DNA from 3 places in the Mixta sp. BE291 genome. Region 3 is predicted to be linked to each of the others. Evidence: riboswitches for the same ligand, from Rfam matches in the RefSeq annotation. Region 3 holds a riboswitch; each other region holds the start of a gene.
The links. Region 3 has a riboswitch for thiamine pyrophosphate ahead of thiC (phosphomethylpyrimidine synthase ThiC). Riboswitches for the same ligand answer to the same signal wherever they lie in the genome.

Region 1: it holds a riboswitch for thiamine pyrophosphate, as region 3 does, so the genes downstream of both, thiM (hydroxyethylthiazole kinase) here and thiC (phosphomethylpyrimidine synthase ThiC) in region 3, are expected to answer to the same signal.
Region 2: it holds a riboswitch for thiamine pyrophosphate, as region 3 does, so the genes downstream of both, thiB (thiamine ABC transporter substrate binding subunit) here and thiC (phosphomethylpyrimidine synthase ThiC) in region 3, are expected to answer to the same signal.

The regions. Positions count from the first base shown of each region.
Region 1 is NZ_JAVDXN010000002.1:404,101-406,365, reverse strand. Features, by position in the region: gene J2X14_RS06990 (radical SAM/SPASM domain-containing protein) at 1-887, opposite strand, end outside; TPP riboswitch at 1,292-1,387, shown strand; gene thiM (hydroxyethylthiazole kinase) at 1,421-2,212, shown strand; gene thiD (bifunctional hydroxymethylpyrimidine kinase/phosphomethylpyrimidine kinase) at 2,209-2,265, shown strand, end outside.
Region 2 is NZ_JAVDXN010000003.1:157,774-160,038, reverse strand. Features, by position in the region: gene thiP (thiamine/thiamine pyrophosphate ABC transporter permease ThiP) at 1-252, opposite strand, end outside; gene thiB (thiamine ABC transporter substrate binding subunit) at 228-1,214, opposite strand; TPP riboswitch at 1,261-1,365, opposite strand; gene sgrR (HTH-type transcriptional regulator SgrR) at 1,403-2,265, opposite strand, start outside.
Region 3 is NZ_JAVDXN010000015.1:28,907-31,171, forward strand. Features, by position in the region: gene thiC (phosphomethylpyrimidine synthase ThiC) at 1-1,298, opposite strand, end outside; TPP riboswitch at 1,383-1,482, opposite strand; gene rsd (sigma D regulator) at 1,597-2,103, opposite strand; gene nudC (NAD(+) diphosphatase) at 2,241-2,265, shown strand, end outside.

The DNA.
Region 1 (2,265 bases), on a different contig from region 3:
AAATCAAACAGCCCGCGCCGGAAATTACTTAACGTTTTGGCGGCGTAAATCTCAAAGATGGTGGCGGTGTGGATATTTCCCGCAGGCGCAAGGTTGGTCTTATCGTCAAGAAAACTCTCACAGCAGGGTTGCACCGTACCATCGTAAAAAATGGTGAATTCTCTGAACGGTTTCACGCAGGGCTGAGTGCGAATCGTGGACGAAGCAACGTGTTCGGTTAGCACGCCTGCGCGGTTAGTACCATTCTGACGCCAGTCCGGCCACTGAATTTTAATCTGCACGCCTTTATGCCGAAACTGAACCGACTGCTTTTCCGTAACGCTATCCAACGTGAAATCATTGACTTTATTTTCACATGCCAGCTTTTCCAACAGCTTAGTGACGCGGCGGAAAATGGCGGCAGCGGTTTGCGTTCTGTTGGACGGCGGATGCAGCGTAACGCAAATATTATTCAGCCCGCTGTCAGCCAGCGTTTCAAGCCGGGCGAGATCCAGATAGTCGCCATTGCTGTTGAAGGCGATATGGCTGTAGGGAAGGTACTGTTTCACCAGCGCAATTTTCTTTTCCAGCGCCAGATCCAGCAACGGTTCATTATAGAGGTTTAAGGAAATGCGATTTTCATAGCGTATTTCAGCCAGTTCGCGGCACACTTTTTCCAGCGCGGCCAGATCCATGTAGCGTTGCACCGATTGGCGGTTAGAAAAGCTGACCGGACAGTAATCGCATTTCCGGTTGCAGCTGTAAGACAGCTCCATATTAACAATCTCGACGTGCCGCTTAAATAAAATCGCCTGTTGCGACGCTGACAGGCTCGCGCTGCGACGGCTGTCTAAAAGATTTTTAATATTGTCATCAGAAGCAAAAATGATTTGCTCAAAATAGTTCATGGTCTCTCCTGCCTCAGCCAGCCTGCTGGTTGATATAGCGTTTTTGATGAATATCAGAGGCTAAACTGACCCGGCTCGCCGCTGAGATGAGCAGATGCTGTATGGCCCGTCTACGCCAGGCCAGCTTGTGCCAGATTAAACCAGGCGCACTAAACCAATCGGCCGAAAAACGCCTGTTAATGCTGTTTTTCCTGGTATAGAGAAGGGCGGCTTTAAAAAGCCTGGCGGCGCGGTGATGGCAGGTTCTTTTGCCCGCAAGCGCAGGCTTACTGAGAATGCTGATCGCTGTCGCGGGTCGCTGTGCCGTAAGCCGGGCGATGCTGACTGTAAGGGTTGTGTCTGCCTCTCGCCGCTGGCATTATCTTGTACAGGTCTGAATAAGACGCTAATTACAATCTGTTGATGTACATGACTCGGGGTGCCCTTCGTATGAAGGCTGAGAAATACCCGTACCACCTGATCTGGATAATGCCAGCGTAGGGAAGTCAGATGCCTGACCGGCATTGCCTTCTTGAGCGCCGGCCAGGAGCATTATGAAACAGCCTGACCTGCCTGATAACGCGCTTGTTGCGCACTCTCTTTCCCTGTTCCGCCAGCGCGCGCCGCTGATCCACTGCATGACCAACGATGTGGTGCAATCTTTTACCGCCAACGTTTTGCTGGCGCTGCACGCTTCGCCCGCCATGGTGATTGATGCCGAAGAGGCGGCGCAGTTCAGCGCGCTGGCCGATGCGCTGCTGATTAACGTCGGCACGCTGACCCAACCGCGCGCCGCGGCGATGCTGGCGGCGGTCAACGCCGCTAACCAGGCGGGCACGCCATGGACGCTCGATCCGGTAGCGGTAGGCGCGCTGCGTCTGCGCAGTGAATTCTGTCAGCAGCTGCTGGCGCTGCGTCCCGCCGCCGTACGCGGCAACGCATCTGAAATCCTGGCGCTGGCGCAGCAGCAGGGCGGCGGACGCGGCGTGGATACCCGCCACAGCGCGGAATCGGCGCTCTCCGCTGCCCGTGAACTGGCGCAGCGCTACACGACCATTGTGGCGATCACCGGCGAGGTGGATTACGTTACCGACGGCGAGCGCATGCTGCGTATTGTGGGCGGCTCGCCGTTGATGACGCGCGTGGTGGGCACTGGCTGCGCGCTTTCGGCGGTGGTGGCGGGGTTTGCCGCGCTGCCGGGCGATCGGCTGCTGCATATTGCCAGCGCCTGTCGGATTATCGGCTGTGCGGGCGCGCAGGCGGCGGCGGCAGCCAACGGGCCAGGCAGCTTTATTCCTGCCTTTCTTGATGGGCTGTGGAATCTGAATCAGGAGACGCTGGCATGAAACGAATTAACGCGTTAACCATTGCCGGTACCGATCCCAGCGGCGGCGCAGGC
Region 2 (2,265 bases), on a different contig from region 3:
CCGTCGCCAGAGCGCACGGGCCAGCGGAATCGCCGGTAATACCGACAACAGGGCGGAGAGCAGCGCCTGCAAAAATGAAAACGCCACAACATGATGCAAATAGCTATCCTGCAGCAGGCTGCGCCAGTCGCTTTCCGGCGCGCTAAACCACAGCGCGCCAAAGGCCAGCAGCGCCACGCCGACCAGCAGCATGGCGGTCAGCAGGCCAGGCCACAGCCAGCCGGGAATCAGCGGCTGACGGCGCGTTGCCATGAATTAATCCATTCAGCGCGCTGCTGCGCAACCTGTTGCGGGGTAAATTCCAGGGCGGTTTTCGGCACCGTTAAAGTTTTGAAACCCTCTGGCAGAGCGGTGTGGGTGACCGGATACATCCAGTTGCCGGTGGGGATGGTCTGCTGGAACGGCTCACTGACGATAAATTGCATAAACTGCTGCGCCAGCTGTGGCTGACGGCTATTTTTCAGCTGGGCTGCCACTTCAACCTGTAAATAATGCCCTTCGGCAAAATTCGCCGCCGCATAGCGATCTTTCTTCTCCGCAATCAAATGATAAGCCGGGGAGGTGGTGTAGCTCAGTACCAGATCGCCTTCGCCCTTCAGAAACAGGCCGTAGGCTTCGCTCCAGCCTTTGGTTACGGTAACGGTTTTTTGCGCCAGCTTCTGCCAAGCCTGCGGCGCGTCGTCGCCGAACACTTTTTGCATCCACAGCAGCAGGCCGAGGCCCGGCGTGCTGGTACGCGGATCCTGATAAATAACGCGCCATTTTTGATCGCTTTCAACCAGCTCTTTCAGGCTTTGCGGCGGGTTTTTCAGCTTGCTTTTATCGTAAACGAAGGCGAAATAGCCGTAGTCATAGGGAATGAAGGTACTGTTGTGCCAGCCGCCCGGCAGCGTCAGGCTGGCGGTATCCACCTTGCCGGACGCGAACAGGCCGGTCTGTTCTGCCGCCTGGATCAGGTTGTTATCCAGCCCCAGCACCACGTCAGCTTTGCTGTTTTTGCCTTCCATGCGCAGACGATTCAGCAACGATACGCCATCTTCCAGCGCGACGAACTTCAGTTCGCAGCCGCATTGCGCTTCAAACGCTTTCTTTACCGCCGGGCCGGGGCCCCATTCAGCCGCGAAAGAGTCATAGGTATAAACGGTTAAGGCAGGTTTGGCAGCAAAAGCCGGGGCAGACAGCAACAGCAGAACGGGCAAAACTTTTTTCAACACGTTGCGCTCCTTGAGGAGGAAAAGTAACAGGGCGCATGATCTGAGGGGAGTACCGCATCTCAAATCCCTACGCCGGTATCAACCGGATCAGGTTCGACGGGTTTCTCTCAGTGAAAAACCGGATGGTTTTGCCACACCCCGTTGAGAACGGCTGTTAGTGTAGTGTTTTCGTTGGGTTAACGAAAGCGTCAGGTTTCCGGCGGGGCGAACCAGGCGGATTTAAAATCAAACCAGCCCAGCGTATTCATGCGCACGCCGCGCATGCTGCGCTGTCCTTCCAGCAGCAGCCAATGATGAAACAGCGGATGCAGATAGTGGTTATCCATTAGTTTTTTACACCACTCCGCTAAGGGCAACGCCTGCTGACGCCAGCGCCCGGCATCGCTCTCCCAGTCAATGTCGATGCAGTGATGCAACAGCGGCAGCTCATACAGCAGCGCGAACACGGAAAACTCAAGCGGCAGGGTGAAATTCACGCTGCCCAACCAAAGATCGCTTTTCGCCGCGCCGTGATACCAGCTGTCATAATCCACTTCCTGGGTAATCAGGCGTACGCCCTGCGCCGCCAGCAGCGGCTCCAGCAGCTGAGCGATGCCCCGATGTTCAATATGATCGCTGTACCAGGTCAGCGTCAGCTCGCTAAGCCCTTGTGGTTTGATGGTGAGGGGGTGTTCCGGCCGATGTTGCCAGTGTGGCAGCAACCCCCAGGCAGGAAACCAGTAGCGTTGATAACCGGCGCTGGCGTTACTCAGCAACGTTATCGGATTAAGTAAGGTATTGACCCAGCGGCGTATGTGACCATCGCGCCCTTTTTCCGAACGCTGATCAAATAGCAGAAAGTAGCAGCCTTCTTCCAGTCGACTCTCTTGCGACTTCTCCTCTTCGCTGCCGCCCTGTAACTTCACACCGGCGTAAACCAGCTCTTCGCTGATTTCAGGCAACACCCAGATATTCACCTCGTCAATGAGCGCGCGATAGCCGAAATAGTCATCAAACGCCTGAATCTTCAGCTGCGACCGCTGGTTTTTGATCACCGCATAGGGGCCGGTGC
Region 3 (2,265 bases):
GGCCCTTCAATCATCACCTGAACATCATATTCCCAGGCGATTTTAGTCAGCTCGCCCAGCGTATGCAGCTCGGCAAATTGCGCCTCATCATTAGCATCCTGAATCGAGCCAGGACGCAGCCCATCGCCCAGCGACAGGGAAACATCATAGGCGGCGCAGATTTCGCAGATTTCACGGAAATGCTGATAGAGAAAGCTTTCCTGATGATGGGAAAGGCACCACTTAGCCATAATCGAGCCGCCGCGCGATACAATGCCGGTCAGACGCTTCGCCGTCATCGGCACGTAACGCAACAGCACGCCAGCATGGATAGTAAAATAGTCCACGCCCTGTTCCGCCTGCTCCAGCAGCGTATCGCGGAACAGCTCCCAGTTCAGGTTCTCTGCGATGCCGTTGACCTTTTCCAGCGCCTGGTAAATGGGCACCGTGCCGATCGGCACCGGGCTGTTACGCAAAATCCATTCGCGCGTTTCATGGATATAGCGGCCGGTAGAGAGATCCATCACGGTATCCGCGCCCCAGCGGGTAGACCAAACCAGCTTTTCTACCTCTTCTTCAATTGAGGAGCTTACGGCAGAGTTACCGATGTTGGCATTTACCTTCACCAGAAAATTACGCCCGATAATCATCGGCTCCGCTTCGGGATGATTGATATTGGCGGGAATGATCGCGCGGCCCGCGGCCACTTCCTGGCGCACAAACTCCGGCGTAATGTTTTCCGGCAGCTGGGCGCCGAAACCGTGCCCCGCATGCTGCTGCAACAGCACTTCGCTTCGAATTCGCTCGCGGCCCATATTTTCCCGCAGGGCAATAAACTCCATTTCCGGCGTGATCATTCCCAGGCGCGCGTAGTGCAACTGGGTAACGCGCCGTCCCGCCTGGGCACGACGTGGACGCGGCAGGTTATCAAAACGCAGATGATCAAGCCCTTCGTCTTGCAGACGCAGCTGGCTATAACGGGAGCTTAGCGTAGTCTGCTCGGTATCATGGCGTTGCTCAATCCAGGCGCTGCGCAGGCGCGGCAGCCCCTGATGCACATCGATGGTTGCTTCAGGATCGCCATACGCGCCCGCCGTATCGTAAACCGGCACCGGCTCGTTGGCTTCATACACGGGGGAAGCTTTATCGCCGCCGGTAAGCGTCGGGCTAAGCTGGATTTCGCGCATCGGCACGCGAATATCGGGACGACTGCCGGTGATCCAGATACGTTTTGAATTGGGAAACGCAGTTCCCTGCAGGGAGGCAATAAACTGTTGCGCCTGGGCGCGTTGTTCACGACGGGTTGGTTTAGCAGACATAGCAAACTCCAGATAAAGGAACATTGCTTGTCCGGAGTTCGGAAGGAGTAACGACATGGCGTCAATACGTATTGACGCCATGAAAGCATCTGTACTCTTGTTCCCTTCGCAGGTACTAACCTGATCAGGTTCCGCGGATCCCGAATTAACGGTCTCAGCCTAAAAGGCACTCCGACAAGAAGAAATCTCGCTGCAGACGCGCTGCAAACGATACCTTACACGCGTGACGCTGCGGCAAGGTCATAAAAAAGCCCCTTCAGCATAAAGGGGCGTTAATAAAACTACAACCTGATAATAATTAAGCAGGTCGGGCGAGCGGCTGATCGTTGGCTGCGGTCAGCGTTGCTAAATTGTTCTCGAAGGCCAGCTGGATCAGCTTATCTTCCAGCGTAAAGCGCGCTTCCAGCGCTTCGCCCACCTCAGAGAGCGCCTGCTGGAATTCCAGGCAGTTATCGTGATCGATAGCGGCTTCCAGATGGGTGTCATACAGCTGCATGATCTGTTCGGTATTCCCCTGCAGCGCGGGATAAATTTGGGCTGCCGCCAGCAACGGGCTGTCGCCGGTCATCTCTTCGATAATACGTTCATAAACGTTGAAGTGGCCGGTAGAGAGGTAATCCACCAGGCTTTGACAAAAATTGTCGAGCGCCTTTTCATCAAGGGCGGTCAGAGACTCTTTATTCGGTTTGATACCAACGACCTGATAATAAGCAACCAATAGCTGCCTGCGCGCATTAAGCCAAAAATCTACCAGTTCATTACTGCCACCTACGCGCTCGGTCAGAACGTTTAACTGGTTAAGCATGTTTGTCTCCGTGAGTTATAGTCTTACCGCTACTTATACTTAACATCAGTACAGAGGCTGTGTCCCGTATTCGTTCCATTTTTAAGAATAATTACGGCTCCAGTCACAAAAGTGCTGAAGCAGAAGGTAACGCTTATATGGAACGTGAGATTAACAGCGTAG